3 regions of the Sutcliffiella horikoshii genome follow, and region 2 is predicted to be linked to each of the others. Evidence: riboswitches for the same ligand, from Rfam matches in the RefSeq annotation. Region 2 holds a riboswitch; each other region holds the start of a gene.
What was found. A riboswitch is a leader RNA that binds a small molecule or an ion and turns the genes downstream of it on or off. The one in region 2 is predicted to bind S-adenosylmethionine.
Positions count from the first base shown of each region.

Region 1 (6,990 bases), 1.5 Mb from region 2:
ATTCCTAGCTCCTCGTTGATCTTTAATAATAGCTCTAAAATGGACTCTGTTGTGTCCGGATCAAGGGCGCTTGTCGCCTCATCACTTAGTAAAATTTCTGGTTCATGTGATAATGCACGTGCAATCGCAACCCTTTGCTTTTGCCCTCCCGAAAGTTGACCGGGAAAGGCGTCCGTCTTATCCTTCAGCCCAACAATAGACAAATACTTCGTTACCCTTTCATCAATTTGGGACTTGGGCAAGCCAGTTAAACGAAGGGGGATGGCGATGTTATCGTAAACAGTCGCTGTTTTTAATAGGTTAAAGCCTTGAAAGATCATGCCAATTTTTCTTCGGGCAAGTAGCAGCTTCTGCGAAGATAAGGAGGTAAGATCAGTTCCGTCTATCAAGACCTTCCCATTAGAAGGCCTCTCAAGGAGATTCACACACCGGATCAAGGTGCTTTTCCCAGCACCGCTATACCCGATCACGCCATAAATCTCTCCTTTTTGTACCTCCAAGGAAACATCTCGCAATGCTTCTACCTTCCCTTTTTTTGTTTTAAAGGTCTTTTCTAAGTGGACTAGATTAATCATTATGTTCCTCCTACTCTAAGAAGTAAGAGCCGCTATAGTAAGCAGCTCCTTTTTTTTACCAAGATGCCAAAACAGAGCCTTCGAACGTTTCTTCAATAAATTGCTTTACTTCGTCTGAATGGTAAGCCTTGATCAGTTTGTCTAAAACCGGATCATCTTTGTTTTCGGTACGAACAGCGAGCAAGTTCACCCAAGGAGAATCACCTGGCTCCATGAAGATCGAATCCTCGGTTGGAACAAGTCCATGTTCCACTGCAAAGTTTGTGTTGATGGCGGCAGCTGCCAACTCATCTAGCTGACGGGGGATTTGAGCTGCCTCAAGCTCCACGAATTCAAGATTTAATTCGTTCTCCTCCACATCCTTTACTGTAGCTCCAACCCCAGCGCCATCTTTAAGCTTGATTAATCCCGCTTGTTCAAAAAGGATAAGTGCACGCGCTCCATTTGTCGGATCATTTGGAAGCCCTACTTTATCTCCATCCTTTAATTCGCTTACGTCGGTAATGGAATCGGAGTACATTCCCATTGGAAAGTTGACGGTATTGGCAATTTCCACAAGATCTAAGCCCCGGTCCTCTTTAAATTGATCTAGGTATGGTTTGTGCTGAAAGCTATTTACGTCTAATTCTCTTTCTGCAAGAGCCACATTAGGCATCACATATTCATTGAACACGACAATTTCAATCTCTAGCCCATCTTCTTCTGCTACTTCCTTCACCTTCTCTAAAACCTGTTCATGCGGGCCAGCGGTCACTCCTATTTTCAACTTATCCTCACTTAACGCCTGTCCCTCCCCTTGCTCTCCTCCACAAGCGGTGACTACCAATGATAAAAGAATGCTCATGCATAATACTGCGAATTTTTTCATGCTTCTCTCTCTCCTTTTTGTAATGTTTCTAGTTTTGCAATGGCAGCAACAATATCCTGCTGCGTAAATTTGTTTTTCATAAAATGGATGGATTCGTGAGGCAAAAGCGCCTTTTCAGCGATTAGATGTATATCATCTCGCCCCTGAATATGTAGGTCCCCACAAGAGGATGGCAATCCTATTTGCCTATAGAAAGGGAGCAGCGAGCTGATTTCTTCCTCGTTCCCCTCCAGTGCAAGTTGTACGAGTATCCCATATGCCACCTTTTCTCCATGAAGCAGCTCCGTTGTGCCAGGTAGATGTGTTAGTGCATTATGGATCGAATGTGCTCCCGCCACTCTTCCATACTCATCTCCAAAGCCACCTACCATTCCCCCCAGCAAAATATTCGCCTCGATAATGGTGAGGACAGAAGGGGAAAGATTACCTGCCTCGCAATCTATCAGCGCTTGATGGCTCTCCTCTAATAATCGATTTCTACTTAATTTTGCTGCATGCAGTGCTACCTCCACAGGCAACGGGATGTAATCCAATCCATGCACAATGGCATTCGCCTCATACCATTTGGCAAGCGTATCCCCAATTCCAGCTTTCAAATATCTTGACGGTGCTCCTAGGATCACCCTCGGTTCTACTAGAACCATATAGGTACTGCGGGGAAAGACTGTGTAGGTTTGGAAGCGTCCCTCGTCATCATATATGACGCTTAACGGTGTCCAAGCCGCACAAGTAGAGGCAAGTGTCGGTATGAGGATGACGTCCTTTTTAGCCTCATGGCCTGCAGCCTTTGCAAGATCCAGGACCTTCCCTCCGCCTATTCCAATGACAGCATCGACGTGTAAGGATTCTGCCAGCTCTTTACATCTTTTTATTTCAGATTCTGAACAGATACCGGAGTAAGCAACATACGTCGCATTAGCCTCCTCACGCTCCGGCCAATACGGTTTAATAGCCTGGAATGACTTCTCTCCATGAATGATCAGCAAGGAACCTATGTCCCTTTCCTTTAAAAGCACGGACAATTCCTGCAGTATATCCTCCTTGCATTTATAAAAGCTTGGTGCTCCTTGAATTCGAATTGAAATGTTCCTCCCCCCCCATATTGTAGACAAAATAAAAAAGCCTCCCTAATAAAAAAGAGAGGCTTACGTATTTAAAAATACTCTGTCCTCTCTCATCTTCCAAAACACTCCACGTGTCTTGCTGGAATTAGCACCTTTCCTTACGAAAAACATAAGAATGGTTGCCGGGCATCATAGGGCCAGTCCCTCCACCTCTCTTGATAAGAGAATTTGCATATTAAATTAGTAAAATTCTAAAATTTAATTGTAAGTATAGTCTGTATTTTTAATGCTGTCAAGAGGTAAAGCAACAAAGAATCAGGAGACGAAAGGCTTGGTATTATTTAATATTATTTTCGATGAACTACATACTGTAACGAAAATAGGAAAATCAGAAACATGAATGGTATTTTTTAAATATATACAGAAGATAATACTCATGCATTTATGAGTGAGGTACAGGTCTAAAAAATCAAATTGAAGGACAGGAACATAAACGCAACTATGCTTTAGTGTATAGACGGGTCGAGGAACCTGTCCTCTTTATTCAAGAGTTACTTTTTCTACTCTGCTTCACACCTAAGATGGTCACTGTCACCAAGATGATTGCCATACCTCCAAGCTGGGTTGCTGTAAGCAGTTCACTCAAAACAATAAATCCAAAAAGGGACGCAGTGACCGGTTCCACCATTGCAATAATGGAAGCTGAAGTCGGCGATGTTCGTTTCAAACCAACTACATACAAGAAGAATGACAAGCCTGCTCCCAATATCCCTAAAAGAATCATCCATAATAAGTCCGGTGAGTTAAAAAGAGAAACTGCTTCACTCCGATCAGTGAAAAACATCGTAATGATAGTAAAGGCAAGAAATGCGATCGTTAAAATTCCTTGCGGTTGCCCGTGGCGCGAGGCATTTTTAAAACCAAAAATGAATAATGCATACGATAACCCCGCGCCTAACCCTGCACCAAGTCCAAGCATCGTGATACTATCGGAGCCAATGCTGTAAACCTCTGTCAGCAATACCACTCCAGCCATCACCAAACCAATAGCCAGCCATTTAAATAATGACCCTTGTTCAAGACGAAGTATAAAAGAGATAAGAAGGACAAAAACTGGCGCAGTATACATCAATGTTGCCGCTACCGCAATACTGGCCTCTGAGATACTGACAAAGTAAAAAATAAAATTCCCTGCTACTCCAACACCTGCCACAATGGACCAGAACAGCAGCGGCTTATTCCACCGGGTAGGCTGGAACAAGAACCAAATAAGAATACATAATAAACCTACTGTTCCCCTATAAAAGGAGATGACCAGGGGGTCCCAACCTTTATCCATTAAAAATCCGCCGAGTCCTCCGGAAATGCCCCATAATATTGCTGCTAAAGTTACTAATCCAAACCCACCTACACGCATACTGTTACCTCCACTTATTCCTCTTAAAACCCGTAAAGATAACAATACCTCTTAGTAAAGGATTTATAACTTAATTTTTGCCTATCTTTTTTCAGAAACCAGCAACCATACCTCTTTCTATATTTTTTTAATTTTAGCAAATACTATATCCATCTTGTTTTCTGATGGAGAGATGATTTGAGTGTTAGGTAAAAAAGCAAGTTCGATACATTTTTTTTTCTCATTTGTGGTTATACTCGTTCTTATTTGGTCCCTAATTAAACCTGTAGAAGGTTATATGATTTTGTTGGTGGAGGTTTTACCTTCAGTATTAGTCTTAATATTTTTAATATCAACATACAATAAGTTTCGCCTTACCACTGTTTCCTATTTCATCATTACCCTTCTAGTCATTTTAACGTTTATAGGAGGGCATTATTCTTATTCCAAAGTCCCTCTCTTTTCATGGATTAGAGACTATTTTGATTTACAAAGAAACCACTATGATCGGTTCGGTCATTTTCTAAAAGGGTCTATTGTGTTAGTTATAATAGAGATATTATTAAGGAAAACAGCTTTATCGAAAAGTAAAACCACAAACTTTATTGCTCTATGTATAACTCTAGCAATCGGGGCTTTCTATGAAATCATTGAGTGGGCAAGTGCAAAAATAGGGAATAAAGGGAAAGTCACAAACGATTTTTTAGGTATGCAAGGAGATATATGGGATGCCCAATGGGATATGGCACTTTTATTAGTAGGTTCTATTCTTTCGCTTCTATTCACAAAGATTCTTTATAAAGAATTAGATAAATTTAAATAATGGGTTGATATTTACTTAAAAGAAGGTAGATGTCAAAAATACCATGTTATAATTTATTCCCTTTATACAAACATCTTTCTTTTCACTTTAAAAAATCCCTTTGGATAAAAATATCTAAAGGGATTTAACGATTTGTTTGTCTATAAAGTTTTTCTTAGTTCTCTCATCCAAGCTGGTCTAATCTTTTAATAGTTTTTCGTCTCTTATTAAACTTTCCGGGATTGCTAAATCCATTATTCCTATATACAAGTGAAATACTGCTTACCGGCATCGCCTTTCATAATAAATCAGTTTCCCATAACCCAAGCTGGCCTTTTGCAGGGATACGTTCATTCAAGATCTTCATGTCTTGAACCTCCCAAGCATATCCTCCCACAGTAAAGTCTCCTAAAAAAAAATCATTTCCTGATACGATTTGTCCATTTTCCAGAACTGCTGATGTCTGGTTTTTTTCAGTTATCTTCAGACAATTTTCCAGCCTGCAGATAGCAATAATCATTCCGGTGGGAAGGGTCTCTTCAGTATATCCATGCTTACAGAGCAGTGAACGGATGGCCACATGCCTGCAGACAGCCTTATCGATTTTTTTACTTGTATGAATAGCCAACGGCCCGCGATAATTTGTTTTCCATGACCTTGTTTCAAATTCATTCTCTCGAAGGACAAAAAGACTTGCCCAGGGCTGAATCATAGATAATACCTTCATTCTCACGGCCACCAATCTATAAAGTTTCGTTTGTCTTATCGTGTCCGTAGAGAAGAATATTATTAGCAAAAAGGATTAGTTGGAATTCGGAAAACACAATTTACAGATTTTTCAATGCTTCTCGTCTATAAAAGAGTTTGTTTCTTTAAACTATTTAAAGCCATTTAACATGCTTGGAGTTTACCATTACTTATGGTACGGTTCCCCCCGATTAATCCTAAACCCCCGATAAACCTGCTCCAACAATATCAACTTCATCAACTGATGCGGAAACGTCATCTTCGAAAAGGACAGCGTATCATTCGCTCTCTTCATCACGTCCCCACTCAAACCTAATGATCCGCCAATAACAAACGCGACCTTACTCTTCCCATAAGTCGCAAGCTTATCCATTTCCTTCGCTAACTCTTGAGAAGAACGCTGCTTTCCTTCAATCGCCAAGGCGATCACATGTGTGTCATCGGAAATTTTCGCCAAAATCCGTTCGCCTTCTTTGTTTTTCACTTGTTCCATTTCGGCTTCGCTTAATTGCTCTGGTGCTTTTTCGTCTGGAAGCTCCACGATTTCAATTTTTGCGTAGGCACTCAAACGCTTCAAGTACTCATTTATTCCTTGTTTCAAATACTTCTCTTTCAGTTTTCCAATTGTGATTATTGAGATATTCACATGTCATACCACCTTGCAAACAGTTTATCCACAAAAGTTATCCACATATCAACAGTTTCTATCCACATTTAGTGGGCGAATATCAGTTCCCCACCATATATACAGCAGGTTCAGAACATAATTCACAGGTTGTTGATAACTTCTCTTCCTCCGGTAACATCTCCAATATTGGTGCTTCTTCGTGCTCATCTATGTACATTTCCATGGCTAATTCAATATGCTCTAAACAACATTTCATTTTATCCACAATCCTTTCCATTCCTTCATTAACTTCACTATAATACCATTTATCCACATGTGTGGAAACAAAAAGAGGAGAGATTTCAATTATCCCTCCCCTTTTCTACTACTCGCCGGTTGTATCTTCCGTTAAATCGACGGTCGTTGTTTTTTGATCTTGGCCACGATAAAATGTTACCTCCATCTTATCGCCGACTTGCTTTTCATTATAGAGATGTTTTCGCAGCTCAATCACATCTCGCACTTGTTCCCCGTCAAGCTCCACAACCACATCATATTCCTGCAATCCCGCATTAGCAGCAGGCGAACCAGGGGCTACCCCGGTAATATAAACTCCCGCACTAACTTCTTTTGGAAGCTTCAATGTCTGCTGCCAGTGATAGCTGGATACATCCGACAAGGATCCGATGCTAACACCGAAGTACGGACGTTTTACTTGTCCATATTGCTCCAAGTCATTAATAATTGGAATCGCCGAGTTGACCGGAATGGCCAAACCGATTCCTTCCACGGCAGACTGGGCAATTTTCATCGAGTTGATGCCGATGACTTTTCCTTGAATATTGATTAATGCGCCTCCGCTGTTTCCAGGGTTGATGGCAGCATCCGTCTGCATGACATCTGCATGCCAGTCAGGTGTGCCGTCCCTGTT
Region 1 covers NZ_CP082918.1:4,270,987-4,277,976, forward strand. The annotation lists gene K7887_RS21730 (methionine ABC transporter ATP-binding protein) at 1-575, opposite strand, end outside; gene K7887_RS21735 (MetQ/NlpA family ABC transporter substrate-binding protein) at 631-1,443, opposite strand; gene K7887_RS21740 (iron-containing alcohol dehydrogenase family protein) at 1,440-2,555, opposite strand; SAM riboswitch class I at 2,615-2,732, opposite strand; gene K7887_RS21745 (EamA family transporter) at 3,052-3,924, opposite strand; gene K7887_RS21750 (DUF2238 domain-containing protein) at 4,106-4,726, shown strand; gene K7887_RS21755 (ASCH domain-containing protein) at 5,004-5,432, opposite strand; gene rlmH (23S rRNA (pseudouridine(1915)-N(3))-methyltransferase RlmH) at 5,619-6,098, opposite strand; gene K7887_RS21765 (CxxH/CxxC protein) at 6,181-6,336, opposite strand; gene K7887_RS21770 (S1C family serine protease) at 6,445-6,990, opposite strand, start outside.
Region 1: another riboswitch for S-adenosylmethionine. It lies ahead of K7887_RS21740 (iron-containing alcohol dehydrogenase family protein); the one in region 2 lies ahead of K7887_RS14185 (sugar ABC transporter substrate-binding protein).

Region 2 (6,990 bases):
CGTAACGATCGAGATCGACCTTAAAATATTGATGACATTATTAGATTGGATGAATGCTGGGTTTGCAAGGGCAAACACGGCAATCAACACAAAAATGGTAATGATGGTCCCGTATTTATATAAAAAATCGAACAGTTCAAAGCGGAAGGCCTGTTTGGCGTTCTCCTGCACTGGTATGTCAGTTTTCATTTCCTTGTCCCCCTGTTGAAAAGTATAGAAGCTCTTGTTCGTCTGTATCTGCGGTGGATAGTTCTTTTGTAACCTTGCCGTCGTAAAGGACATACACCCTATTGGTCAGGCCGACAATCTCTGAAAGCTCAGATGATGCGTAAAGGATGGCCTTACCGCGTTTCGCAAGGGCGGCAATCAGTTCAAAAATGTCCCTTTTAGCGCCAACATCGACCCCTTTTGTTGGCTCATCAAAAATGTAGATATCCGCTTCAGAGACCAGCCATTTGCCTATGGCGATTTTTTGCTGATTTCCTCCTGAAAGTGTGTGGACACTTGTGTCAGGTGATGGCGTTTTAATGCCCAGTGCTTGGATGATCTCTTGTGATTTGCTTTTCTGTGCTTTGTTATCAAGGAAATGCAGGGCCTTTGTGAATGCATGGAGATTAGCGGAAACCAAATTAGTTTGCACGGATTCGTGGAGGATGAGACCTTCCTTTCTCCGCTCCTCTGGAATAAATGCCAGCCCGTTTTGTACTGCTACATGGGGTGTTTTTACTTTGACTGTATTTCCTTTGATTTTTATTGTCCCTGTCGTTTTAGATGACCCAAACAATGCCTTGCAGAGCTCCGTTTTCCCCGCTCCAACAAGACCGGCTATTCCCACTACTTCACCAGCTTTTACGTGGAGACTTACATCTTTCACTATAGTGTTGTCGCTGAGTCCTTCTACTTCTAGCAGGGACTCACCTATGGTTGGATTGTGTTCCGGAAACTGCTGTTCTAGTTTCTGACCTAGCATCCACTCTACTATCTTTTCAGGAGTAAGGTTTGCCACGTTGTCCCGATTGACTACCTGTCCATTTCTCATAATCGTTATTTCATCACAGATTTCCACGATTTCAGGAATCCTATGGGAGATAAAGATGACCCCTACCCCTTCCTCTTTCAATCTTTTGATGACAGAAAACAGTTTTTCTGTCTCTCTGTTGCTAAGAGGCGCTGTTGGTTCATCTAAAATCAAAAACTTACAATCTGTTGAAATAGCTCTTGCCAAGAGGACCATTTGCTTCTCTGCTAATGTCAGCGAGCTTACTAGACGCTTGGTAGAAATATTACTATTCAATTTTTTCAAGTGTTCGGCCGCTTTCTTATGTACATTTCTCCAACGAATCCACTGCTTGCTTCCGGAGTGCTGCACCGTCTCTTGAAGCATGATATTCTCCGCTACCGTCAGTGTCGGAATCAATGCTGCATCCACTTCCTGATAAACGATTTGTACGCCTGCCTGTTGGGAGTCAGTTGGATTAGAAATAGAAAGTGGATTTCCTCCGAGTTTGATTTCCCCGCTAAAATGATCGTACGCTCCAGCCAGTACTTTCATCAACGTCGATTTCCCAGCACCATTGGCTCCTATTAAAGCATGGACACTTCCGGGTTTTGCGGTAAATGTTACTTGGTCAAGAGCCTTTACCCCAGGGAATTCGATGGATATATCTTTCATTTCAAGTGTTGTGTTTGTCATTCTGCTCCCCCTCTCTTCAAAAATACAAACACTCTCTCCTGATGAAGAGAGTGCCGTCTATTATTTTTTGTAATGCTCTTTCAATGTGTTCATCCACTCTTCTAAGAAGGAGTCAGATTCACCCCAGCCCTCCACGACTGATGAAAGGTTGCCCATGTTTACCGCTTCGTTTGATTGTTTTAAATCTTCTTGAGAGATTAAGGAAGCTTCCAAGTCATAAGTTTGCGGCGTTTCTTCCCCTGCAAGCTTTTTAGCAAGTAAACGCAGATTTACAGCACCGATCAATTTCGGATCCACAGCTGCTGTGTATTTCCAAGGGCTTCCTTCCGTACTGATTTCCTGAAGGTCGGCATTGGAAACATCGATTCCGTATATCTTGATTTCTTCTCGACCTGCCTCTTTTAAAGCACGAGCCGCTCCTACTGCGAATGCATCCCATGTTGCAAAGATAGCATCAATGCTTCCTTTAGGGTGCTTGTTCAACATTGCCGCAACCGCGTTCTGTGTTTGAACGGAAGTATCTGCCGCTGCAACTCCAAAGCGTTCCACTTCATTCAGTCCGGGATTGTTTTCTAATGTCTCCTTATAAACATTGTTACGTCGAACCATCGGAGGGAAACCGTCAACCCACAGATACACCACATTTGCTTCCCCATTGAAATCGTTAACGAGTTGGTCAAGTGCCAACTTTGCCAGCTCCTCATCATCTTGAGAAGTTAGTGTAACTCCTTCAATGTTCGCTAAATCTCCGTTGGAATCGAATGTCACCACTTCTTTGCCGCTGTCGACAAGCTGCTGAACCCCTCCCACTGTTGCCGAATCATCACCGTGTGAAATAATCACTCCGTCATAATCTTGGTTAACCGTCTGGTTGATAGCATCATGAAATTTGGCACTGTCACCATTTGCAGTAAACACATCCACTGTAAACCCTAGTGACTCCCCTTCCTCTTTAGCCCCAGCTAAAAATTGAGCCGTATGATCATCTCCGCCAATCTTTCGTATCACCTTAATTTTTGCACCTTCTCCATCAGCAAACTTCTCTGGTACGTTCTCAATCGGCCCAGTCGGCTTACTGCTCGCCGCAGAATCGCCTCCTCCACTACAACCTGTCAATAATAAAGTCGCTGTTGTTAATGCCACAATTCCTTTTTTAAAAATGTTTTTAGTCATTCTTTTTACTCCCCTTTTTGCTTTATTGCTTTAATAAAATAAAAAAACCTCTCCAAGAAAGAGAGGTTTGAGCGCTAATTGAAAACAAAAAGACTTGTCCCTCTCTTATCTTTCAAAACATCACTGTTTTGCAGGATTTAGCACCAATTCCAAACGGAACGGTTGCTGGGCGTCATAGGGCCAGTCCCTCTGCCACTCTTGATAAGAGATCGAAATATTTAGTTTATTAAAAGAATTAAGTATTACTTTACCGCCTTAAAGGGGAAGTGTCAATGACTTTTTCGAAATTTTTTTGTCAAAAAGAAAAAGCCCCACCCTTAAGTGAGACTTTCCCAACATATATATTACTTCGCAACTACATAAACACGAGTTTCATAAGGCTTTAATGTCAATTCAGACACACCTTCATGTGCAGCAACTTCATAGTTTTGAAGACGAAGGTCTGCAGAAGCTACCTCAAGATCTTCAAGCTCTACTGTTACTTCTTCCTCACTCAAGTTACATAATACAACCGCCACTTTGTTATCAAGTGTTCTTGTATAACCGTAAACTTGTGTGTCATCTTCAAGAATCAGATTGTATTCGCCATAGACAAATACTTCCTCTTCTTTACGAATTTTGATCATGTCGCGATAGAAGCTTAATACGGAATTCGGGTCATTCCATTGCTTTTCCACATTGATGGTTTTGTAGTTTTCATTCACGCCCATCCATGGAGTACCAGTGGTGAAGCCTCCGTTTGGCTCGTCGTTCCACTGCATAGGAGTACGGGAGTTGTCACGGCCTTTAGCCCAGATGATTTCCATCACTTTTTGAGCATGCTCTTCCCCTTTGGCACTCTCAATGTCGTAAAGGTTTTTCATGCCAACATCATCATAATCGTTAATGCTGTCAAACTTCACATTTGTCATACCAAGTTCTTGACCTTGGTAGATGAAAGGAGTTCCTTGCATTAAGAAATACAATGCACCAAGCGATTTCGCACTTTCCACTAGGTACTCTTTATCATTTCCCCATGTAGAAACAGAACGAGCCTGGTCATGGTTTTCAAGGAATAAGGCATTCCAGCCATTCCCTTCCAACCCTTTTTGCCATTTCGTCAATGTTTTCTTCAGTTGAAGAAGGTCTACGCCGCCTTCTGTTCCTTTTTCCCAAAGACCAAGATGTTCAAATTGGAAAATCATATTGAACTTCCCGTTCTCTTCGCCAACCCACTCATCTGCTTGGTTCAGCTTCACACCATTTGCTTCCCCGACCGTCATGATGTCGTAACGCGCAAACGTTTGCTCTTTCAATTCCTCAAGATGCTTTTGAATTCCTTCAACATTCATCATGTAGTCAAAAGATGGAACATAATCTAAACCTTTTGGATTCGGCAAGTCCGGGAATCCAGGCTCTTTTTTGATATGAGAAATAGCATCCACACGGAATCCGTCAATTCCTTTGTCCAACCACCAGTTGATCATGTCGTACAACGCAAAGCGAACATCTTTATTTTCCCAGTTTAAGTCAGGCTGTTCTGTTGCAAAGATGTGCATGTAATACTGGCCAGTCTTCTCGTCCAACTTCCAAGCAGGACCATTGAAAATACTTTCCCAGTTGTTCGGCTCTTTGCCAGCTTTTCCATCTTTCCAAATGTACCAATCACGTTTTGGATTGTCTTTAGAAGATGCAGATTCAATGAACCACTCATGCTGATCAGAAGTATGATTGATTACCAAATCAATGATAAGCTTCATGTCGCGGTTATGCACTTCTTCTAGTAACTCATCAAAATCCGCCATGTTCCCGAAGTCTTCCATGATATCTTGATAATCACTGATGTCATAGCCATTATCAACATTCGGAGACTTATACATCGGACAGATCCAAATAACATCTATACCCATATCTTTTAAATAATCTAATTTAGAAATAACTCCTCGTAAATCACCAATACCGTCCCCATTGGAATCCATGAAACTTCTAGGATATACCTGATAGGCAACTGCTTCTTTCCACCATATCTTTTTCAATCTTGATACACTCCCTTATTAACGACGCTCTTTGCTATGATAACGGTTGCACGATTTTGCGTAACCGTTTGCACAAATCTACAAAAAAAATATAACTTGGAATAATTCCACTACTTTACTATACCATCTTTTTCACTAATTTCAACTCAAATTCTGATTTTGTTTTATTCATGAAATGGTGGTAGCTGGTAACACTAAAGGGTAGGAATATTTTAGGAGGATTTTACCATGAAATATTTATTGATATGCCTATTGGCTGCATCCGTTGTTTTCTCCCCACTATCTAGTTACGCTACAACCACGGAACAACCAAAAGCGGCTTTTACGAGGTACCATTCTTTATGGATGTTTGATGGTACCAAGGAAGTTCCCTTGCATGAGAACATTGAAGTGGGAAAATTCAGTTGGTCAAGTGATGGCAAGTGGCTTGTTTATGAAGCCAAGCAGGTGGATACGCCATCAGAATTAGAAGAATATGACATTTGGTTATATAATACCGAAACAATGAGTTCTACCAAACTAAAGATTGCGGGACATGATCCACAGTGGAATCCCGTTGACCGTTCATTTGGATTTCTGACTGGTTCCATACTTTGTGTTGTGGAACTTGCTTCTGGAACTCCGATCATTCACCAGCTTACAGGTGGTGTTTCTAATTTCACTTGGGATGCAGAAGGTGTCAACTTAATTGCCTCTGCCAGTGCGACTTTGTTTCCGGATGGTTGGAGCCACCCAAGACTTTACGAGGTTCATTGGGGGATAGAAAAGGAAGCTCATGAGATGGATGTAAAAGTAACACCGCTTCACACGGTTTCGTCTCCTCTAAAATACGAGGACATATCCATTCTAGCAGTAGATGTAGATGATTTCTCCTGGTCACATGACGGAAAAAGCTTATCAATGGTGGTTGCGCCAACTGCTTCGTGGTCTGCTGACAGCAATATGCTGAGTGTCTATGTAAAAGAGAACAAGCTTTTTATTCCACTTGGGGAAATGTTGCTTGATCCCAACTGGATAAAGTGGGCCCCGACTAAGCCTCTCCTTGCCTCCATTCAGGGTGGCGGCAGGATGACCAGTGGCGGAGTTAAAAATAAAGTACTGACGACAAGTACCATTATCCCAAATTATAAAAAGACGCATACGCCTAAAGGGTTTGCGGATGTGGATTTTGATTGGGTGGATGATGAGAAGATTGTAGTGGCGCGTGGTCGGGAAACAAGTGGTGAGAATCAGGATAAATTTAAGTCGTCTTTGTATTTGGTAGGTTTGAAGGAAAAAGAGGCTGTTATGATTGTGGAAACGCCTGAGGGTTCTTCTGATGGTGAGCCTGTGGTTTTGAAAGAGGGTTCTGAGTTGATGGCTTGGGTTCGGGTGGATGCGGATGGAAGAAGGCATATTTGGATGAGTAAGGTGGATGGATCTGACGGTAGAATGGTAGTGGAGAATGTGTTTGATGTGGTTTGGTTTGGGGACTGAGGTTGGGTGAGATTGTATTGGATAGTTTGAGTGAATTTGATTGCTGTTTGGGTGGAGAGAGGGCTTCTCTTTGACCGTTTTTATGATTTTGTTTGCTGTTCGGGTGTAGAGAGGGCTTCTCTTTGAGCGTTTTTATGAATTTGCTCGCTGTTTGGGCGTAGAGAGGGCTTCTCTTTGACCGTTTTTATGAATTTGCTCGCTGTTTGGGCGTAGAGAGGGCTTCTCTTTGACCGTTTTCATGAATCTGTTCGATGTTCGGGTGTAGAGAGGGCTTCTCTTTGACCGTTTTCATGAATCTGTTCGCTGTTTGGGTGGAGAGATTCCTTTTATTTCCTTCTATTGAACAGTTCATTCGGATTTTGTTGCCGTTCGGGCGTATAGAACCCTTCTATTGGACAGTTCACTCGGATTTTGTTGCCGTTCGGGCGTATAGAACGCTTCTATTAGACATTTCACCACGATTTCTCTGGTGTTCGGGCGTATAGAACCCTTCTATTAGACAATTCACACCGTTCTCCCTACCGTTCGGGCATATAGAATCCTTATATTGGAAACCGTACACTCCCCCCCCGCTCACCCAACAACAAAAAGGAGAAGCTCCCCCACCAACAAGGGAACTTCTCCTATTTTTAA
Region 2 covers NZ_CP082918.1:2,743,724-2,750,713, forward strand. The annotation lists gene K7887_RS14175 (ABC transporter permease) at 1-189, opposite strand, end outside; gene K7887_RS14180 (sugar ABC transporter ATP-binding protein) at 179-1,693, opposite strand; gene K7887_RS14185 (sugar ABC transporter substrate-binding protein) at 1,754-2,866, opposite strand; SAM riboswitch class I at 2,969-3,074, opposite strand; gene K7887_RS14190 (glycoside hydrolase family 13 protein) at 3,211-4,881, opposite strand; gene K7887_RS14195 (TolB-like translocation protein) at 5,110-6,357, shown strand.

Region 3 (6,990 bases), 1.3 Mb from region 2:
AACGATACCTAAATGCTTATTCAGTTAACTAGGTTAGGTGCTGTTTTAAAACCCTTAGATGAATGAAGTCACCTTGTTGATTGAAGTGGAAGGCGCGCAGACGCCCGCGGGAGGAAGGGACATGTGAGACCCCGGAAGGCGAAGCCTGAGGAGGCTCACGGACCGCCCGCAGGCAAGCGAAGCGCCTGGAACGGAAATCAACAGTATTTTATATACTTTCTTATCAATCAAAAAAAGACTGCCCGGTTCGGACAGTCTTTTTTGATTATTTGCCGTTTACGACAATTTGGTCATCTGTTACATCTACATCGATTTTCGCAAAAGTATCGCCATCCAATAATAGGTCTGTAATTGGATCTTCAATATGCTCTTGGATGATTCTGCGCAATGGTCTTGCACCAAACGCCGGGTTATATCCAAGCTCTATCAACTTTTCTTTTGCAACATCTGAAATGGTAAGTTCACAATCACGTTCTTGGCTGAGCATTTCAGATAATTCATCGACCATAATGTCGACAATTGCCAACAGGTGATCTTTTTGAAGCTGTGAGAACTCGATGATACTGTCAAAACGGTTTAAAAATTCAGGTTTAAAGTAATTCGATAAGCTTTCGATAACAGAACCCGTTTCAGGCGTGGCCTGTTTTTCAAAGCCTACAGAAATCTTCTTATCCGTCACACCTGCGTTACTTGTCATGATGATAACCGTATCCTTGAAACTTACGGTTCTGCCTTGGCTGTCGGTAAGTCGTCCATCCTCCATCACTTGTAAGAACAGGTGTAGAACGTCCGGATGAGCTTTTTCCATCTCATCAAGCAGAATAATGCTGTAAGGATTTCGGCGAACTTTTTCTGTTAGTTGCCCCGCTTCCTCGTGACCAACATAGCCAGGAGGGGAGCCTATCAGCTTGGAAACTGCGTGTTTCTCCATATATTCACTCATATCAAATCTGATGTAAGCATCTTTCGTTCCAAAGAGCTCTTCAGCCAGTGATTTGGTCAATTCGGTTTTCCCTACCCCTGTAGGTCCAACGAATAAGAAAGCACCGATTGGACGCTCTTTTCTTTTCAAGCCAGCACGGCTTCTGCGGATCGCTTTTGTAATTTTATTGACAGCTTCTTCTTGTCCAATGACTTTTTGGTTCAAGTTTGTTGCAAGGTTTTTGAGTTTTGCCTGTTCATCAACTTGCAATTTACCAATTGGAATTCCTGACATCTCTTCCATGATGACTTGGATGTCTTCCAATGTCACTTGACCGCGCTCGTAATCCGCTTGATCGTTGGAGTTTCTTTTTTCTTCAAGCTTTTCCTCTTCGTCTCTTAACTTGGCAGCTGTTTCGTAATCCTCTTTCGATAAAGCTGCCTTCTTTTCTTCTTCAATTTGAGTCAGACGAGCATCAATTTGCTCCAAATCAATCGTATTTAACGTTAGATTTTTTCTTGATCCTGCTTCATCTAAAAGATCAATCGCTTTGTCTGGTAAGAAGCGATCTTGGATGTAGCGGTGTGAAAGCTCTACGCAAGCTTTGATGGCATCATCTGAATAGGTAACCTGGTGGTAATCTTCATATTTTGATTGAATGCCTTTAATAATTTTTAATGCCTCATCCGTAGACGGCTCTTTGACGGTAACCGGTTGGAAGCGGCGTTCAAGTGCCGCATCTTTTTCAATTTGGCGGTATTCTTTCAATGTTGTTGCCCCGACCAATTGGAGTTCGCCTCTTGCCAAAGCAGGTTTTAAAATGTTTCCTGCATCCATTGAGCCTTCAGCAGAACCAGCACCGACAATAAGGTGTAGCTCATCTACAAAAAGAATGACATTTTTTCTTTTTTGCAACTCTGTAATTACTTGTTTAAGACGCTCTTCAAATTGACCGCGAATTCCTGTGTTAGCGACAAGGGAAGCTACATCCAACAAATATATTTCCTTGTTTTTTAATTTTGAAGGAACATCGCCTTCTACAATTTTCAAGGCTAACCCTTCCACTATGGCAGTTTTACCTACACCTGGTTCCCCGATCAGGACAGGGTTGTTTTTATTTCGCCTATTTAAAATTTCAATCACACGTTTAATTTCTTTATCACGGCCAATGACAGGATCAATGAGACCTGTTTTGGCAATGTTGGTTATATTTTTACCTAGCTCATCAAGAATGCTTCCACCTTTTTTGCTTCCTAGTGATTGGTTTTGAGCCGTCCCGTTTACATGGCCTTCATCATTAGACGAGCCATTCCCAAAAGGAAAGTCAGAGAAAAAACTAGTGGGCGTCGGTGATGTCATTTGTGCTCTTACTTCTTCAAAGCAGGAAGAGCATAAGACAAGTTGTGTCTGCTCGTTATTTGAACGAAATTTAAATTGAATCGTTGCGTTATTTACTTCACATTTTTGACATTTCATCATCATGCTACCTCCTAATATTGTTGTGATATGACCCCTTATTTTGCAAGGGAAACATTTCACCTTTGATAAAAGTTTGACTTATTTTGACCTTTAAAGGTTGTAAGGTTATTATACTTTGACCTTTTTTGACTTTCAAGTAGTATGCTTACAGGAAATTAGTGGAATACAAAAGTTATGTTGAAAAGTTCAGAATATTGTATTGACTTTATTGCGTTACAGTTGCTATAATTGCAAAAAGTTTTAGTAATAATTATTTCTCCTTAGAAATATCGTAGATTATATAACTATTATGTTTTAACGTATTAACCAACTAAATAACTCTTATCCAGAGTGACTGAGGGATCAGGCCCGATGAAGTCCGGCAACCTTCAAGAATTTATTTTCTTGAGTTGGTGCTAATTCCTGCAGGCAATGTAGCCTGAGAGATAAGAGGAGGAATGTTAAACCTCTTCTTAGGAAGGGGTTTTTATTTTGTGGAAAATAGAAAAATGGAGGAATGTAGGATGACAAAACCAAACTATGATGTGGAAACAGTATTATTGCACGGAGGACAAACGCCAGACCCGACGACAGGTTCAAGGGCCGTACCTATTTATCAAACAACTTCCTATGTTTTCGACAACACCGACCATGCTCAAAATCTTTTTGCGTTAAATGAATTTGGCAATATATACACGAGAATCATGAATCCAACTGTAGATGTGCTGGAAAAAAGACTTGCTCTCTTGGAAGGAGGGGCAGCAGCTGTTGCGACAAGCTCAGGAATGTCAGCCATTGCTTTTGCGATTTTGAACATTGCCCATGCCGGAGATGAAATTGTTGCTGCAGAAAACTTATATGGCGGAACTTATAATCTCTTTGCTGTAACACTTCCAAAGTACGGAATTAAGGTAAAGTTTGTAGATGCAACAGACCCGGAAAATTTCCGCAACGCAATTACACCTAAAACGAAGGCGATATTCGGAGAAATCATTGGAAACCCAAGCTTACGCGTACTGGATGTAGAGGCGGTAGCAAAGGTGGCTCACGATAACTCTATCCCATTGATCATTGACAATACCTTTGCTTCCCCTTACCTTTGCAATCCTATCAAGTGGGGAGCGGACATCGTTGTCCATTCTGCAACGAAATGGATAGGTGGCCATGGAACAACCATTGGCGGAGTAGTAGTGGACGGTGGGAACTTTAACTGGGACCATCCGAACTTCCCTGGATTTACGGAGCCGGATGCAAGCTATAACGGAATTAAATATGCACAGACTTTTGGGAATCTGGCATTTGCTGTGAAGCTAAGAGTGCAACTTCTAAGAGATTTTGGCGCATGCTTGAGTCCTCAAAATGCATTTTTACTTTTACAGGGACTTGAAACCTTGCACTTACGAGTAGAAAAGCATAACGAGAATGCCCTGGAATTAGCGAAATACCTACAAGATCACCCTGCAGTGGAATGGGTTTCCTATCCTGGACTGCCAGATCACCCGGCACATACTCTTGCGAGAAAATATTTGGGTAGAGGCAATGGTTCCATTGTAAACTTTGGAATTAAAGGTGGAAGAGATGCAGGGAGAAAGGCGATTGACAGCATTAAACTCTGGTCTCATGTGGCAAATGTCGGAGATGCAAAATCTTTAATTATTCACCCCGCTTCCACCACACATCAGCAGCTAACAGGTGACGATTTAATTAAATCCGGTGTGACAGAAGATCTGATTCGCTTATCTGTCGGAATTGAGTCGCTAAAGGATCTGCAGAATGATTTAGATCAGGCACTATTCGTGGCTACTGGAAAGTCCAAACAAGCTGCAGTCAGTCAAAACATATAGAAATGAGTGGGATTTTGTGAGCTGTCAAACGGAACATACCAAAAAGGTATCGATCGGAACGCTGCTTTTAGAAAACGGAAAAAAACTCCCTAATGTGGAGATAGCATATGAACGAAAAGGAAATCCATCGGGTGAAGTGATTGTGGTGTGCCATGCTCTATCGGGAAATCAAGCTACTGTCGGTTCAAAAGAAAACCCTGGTTGGTGGAATAAATTTATCGGACCAGATCTTTATATCGACACGAACAGGTATCAAGTTATAACAATGAATGTACTTGGTGGATGCAATGGTAGTACGGGACCAACGAGTATTGACACTGAAACTGGTAGAAAATACGGCGCAGCCTTTCCTGCCATCACCATCAGGGACATGGTGCACTCCCAATATAAAGCCTTGCGAAAGTTAGGAATTGACCGAGTAAAGGCAATTATCGGGGGATCGCTTGGTGGAATGCAGGTGCTTGAATGGGGACATTTGTATCCAAACTTCACAGAAATTCTCATTCCAATGGCGGTGACACCATATTTTACAGATTATGCCCTAGCATACAATTCAATAGGCAGGCATGCGATTAAATCAGATCCTCTGTGGGATAACGGAAACTATTCTGAAGGGACTATCATTAAAGGGATGGAGATAGCGAGAATGGTGGGGGTGGTCACCTACCGCTCGGAAAGCCTATTTAATGACCGTTTTAACAGGGAAAAGAAAGAAAGTGTAGATATAGAATATCAGGTTGACTCCTATTTGAAATATCAGGGCCAGAAATTTTCCAAACGGTTTGATGCAAACAGCTATCTTATTCTCCTTCAGGCAATGGATCAATATGATCTCGGGTTTAAAAGAGGAGGGTGGCAACATGCGCTGGAGAAAGTGGAGGCAAAAGTTTGTATGGTCAGTTTTTCTGGCGACCTTCTTTATCCTCCACCTTTAGCAGAAGCGTTTATTAAGGAACTGAATAAACGCAATAAAAATTCGGCCTATATACAAGTTGAAACAAGGTTCGGGCATGACGGGTTTCTTGTGGAATTTGATAAATGGGGACATCATGTCAAAAACATATTAGAGAAAAAGGAAGTGACAGAATGTCTCATTTAAATATTGCAATCCTAGGATTTGGTACAGTCGGTAAAGGAGTTCATCATTCCATTAAATCTCACCAAACGAGGTTAGAACAGGTATTGGGGAAAAGTGTGAGGGTAGTGGCAATCCTTGTTAAGAATATAGAAAAACATGAACAATCTCGTGAGGATGGAGTTATACTTACGACAAACTACGAAGAAATTTTGAATATTGGGGAACTAGATGTAATAGTAGATGCCATTGTGGGCTGTGAGCCGGGACACACCTATTTAACACAGGCATTGGAAAAAGGAATACACGTGGTGACAGCGAACAAGGAAATGTTTGCTCATCATGGAGAGGAGCTTCTTGCCCTGGCCAAAAAGAATGGTGTTTCGGTAGGGTTTGAGGCAACGGTAGCTGGTGGTGTACCTGTTATTCAAACTCTGAAACAACTTTTGCAGGTGAACCGAATTAAAAGAGTTGAAGGTATATTAAATGGAACGTCCAACTTCATCTTATCCAGCATGAGAAAAGATGGTCATTCTTTTGAAGCAACCTTACAAGCAGCACAAGAAAACGGGTATGCAGAAGCTGATCCTTCTAATGATATTGAGGGATATGATGCATTTTATAAGGCTGTGGTTTTAAGTCAGCTTATCTATGGGGAAAAACCTGATGAACAGTCAACCATCCGAAAGGGTATTACAGACATTACTGCAGACTATGTGGAAAGTGCTGTTGAGCTTGGATTACGCTTCAGGCATATTGTCACGTTATTTAGAGGGGAAAAAGGGGTTCAGTGTAAGGTGGAGCCGGTGTTGATTTCTACCGAACATCCATTTTATCAGGTCGATGGGGTGCAAAACGCGGTTTCCATAGAGACCGACCTTGTTGGTAATGTTCAACTACAAGGACCTGGAGCGGGTATGTATCCAACAGCAAGTGCTATCTTGGAAGACATCATCCAGATCAGCCGTCCTGTTTTTACAGAACCAGCTTACCTGGAGTATCAGGAGGATGTTGCGAATTCATCTAAATGGGTGCTTTTTAGTAAGAATAGAAAATTAGAAATTCCTTATGACATCAAAGTTTTAGCTCGTCTATCTGATAAAGCGGCTGTTGTTGAAACAGAAGAAGTGGAAAGGATTCTTTTAGAAAATCCATTGCTCGCTCATTTTGAACTTAAAGGAAATTATCAGCATAGAGTGGAAACAGTAAACGTATAATCTATCAGCTCGTACAATTCTCTCTTCTTTCTTACCAGCTTGTCTCATATATATGTGACAAGCTGGTTTTATTTTGGTGGAATGTATATGGGAGAAGAGGGTGTGGCAATCGTGAAACGCAGCTGGCTTAGTGCTTGTCAAATAGGGGCAGTGTATGTAGGAACCATTGTAGGTGCGGGTTTTGCTACAGGCAAAGAAATTGTTCAGTTTTTTACGCAATACGGGTGGATCGGATTTATTACGATACTTATGAGTGGTTTTTTATTTATTTGGCTGGGAACAAAAATGATGCTGATTTCCAAAAGAATCAAAGCAAATTCCTATAAAGAGTTTAATGAATATTTATTTGGTATGTCTGCGGGAACGATAGTCAATCTTTTTATGCTGGTCATTTTGATTTGTGTGGGGGCAGTGATGCTTTCCGGAGCAGGTGCAGTTTTTGAGGAACAACTTGGATGGTCCTTTCAGCTTGGT
Region 3 covers NZ_CP082918.1:1,492,436-1,499,425, forward strand. The annotation lists gene K7887_RS07660 (ATP-dependent Clp protease ATP-binding subunit) at 266-2,398, opposite strand; SAM riboswitch class I at 2,720-2,833, shown strand; gene K7887_RS07665 (O-acetylhomoserine aminocarboxypropyltransferase/cysteine synthase family protein) at 2,905-4,224, shown strand; gene metX (homoserine O-acetyltransferase MetX) at 4,241-5,323, shown strand; gene K7887_RS07675 (homoserine dehydrogenase) at 5,311-6,516, shown strand; gene K7887_RS07680 (YkvI family membrane protein) at 6,598-6,990, shown strand, end outside.
Region 3: another riboswitch for S-adenosylmethionine. It lies ahead of K7887_RS07665 (O-acetylhomoserine aminocarboxypropyltransferase/cysteine synthase family protein); the one in region 2 lies ahead of K7887_RS14185 (sugar ABC transporter substrate-binding protein).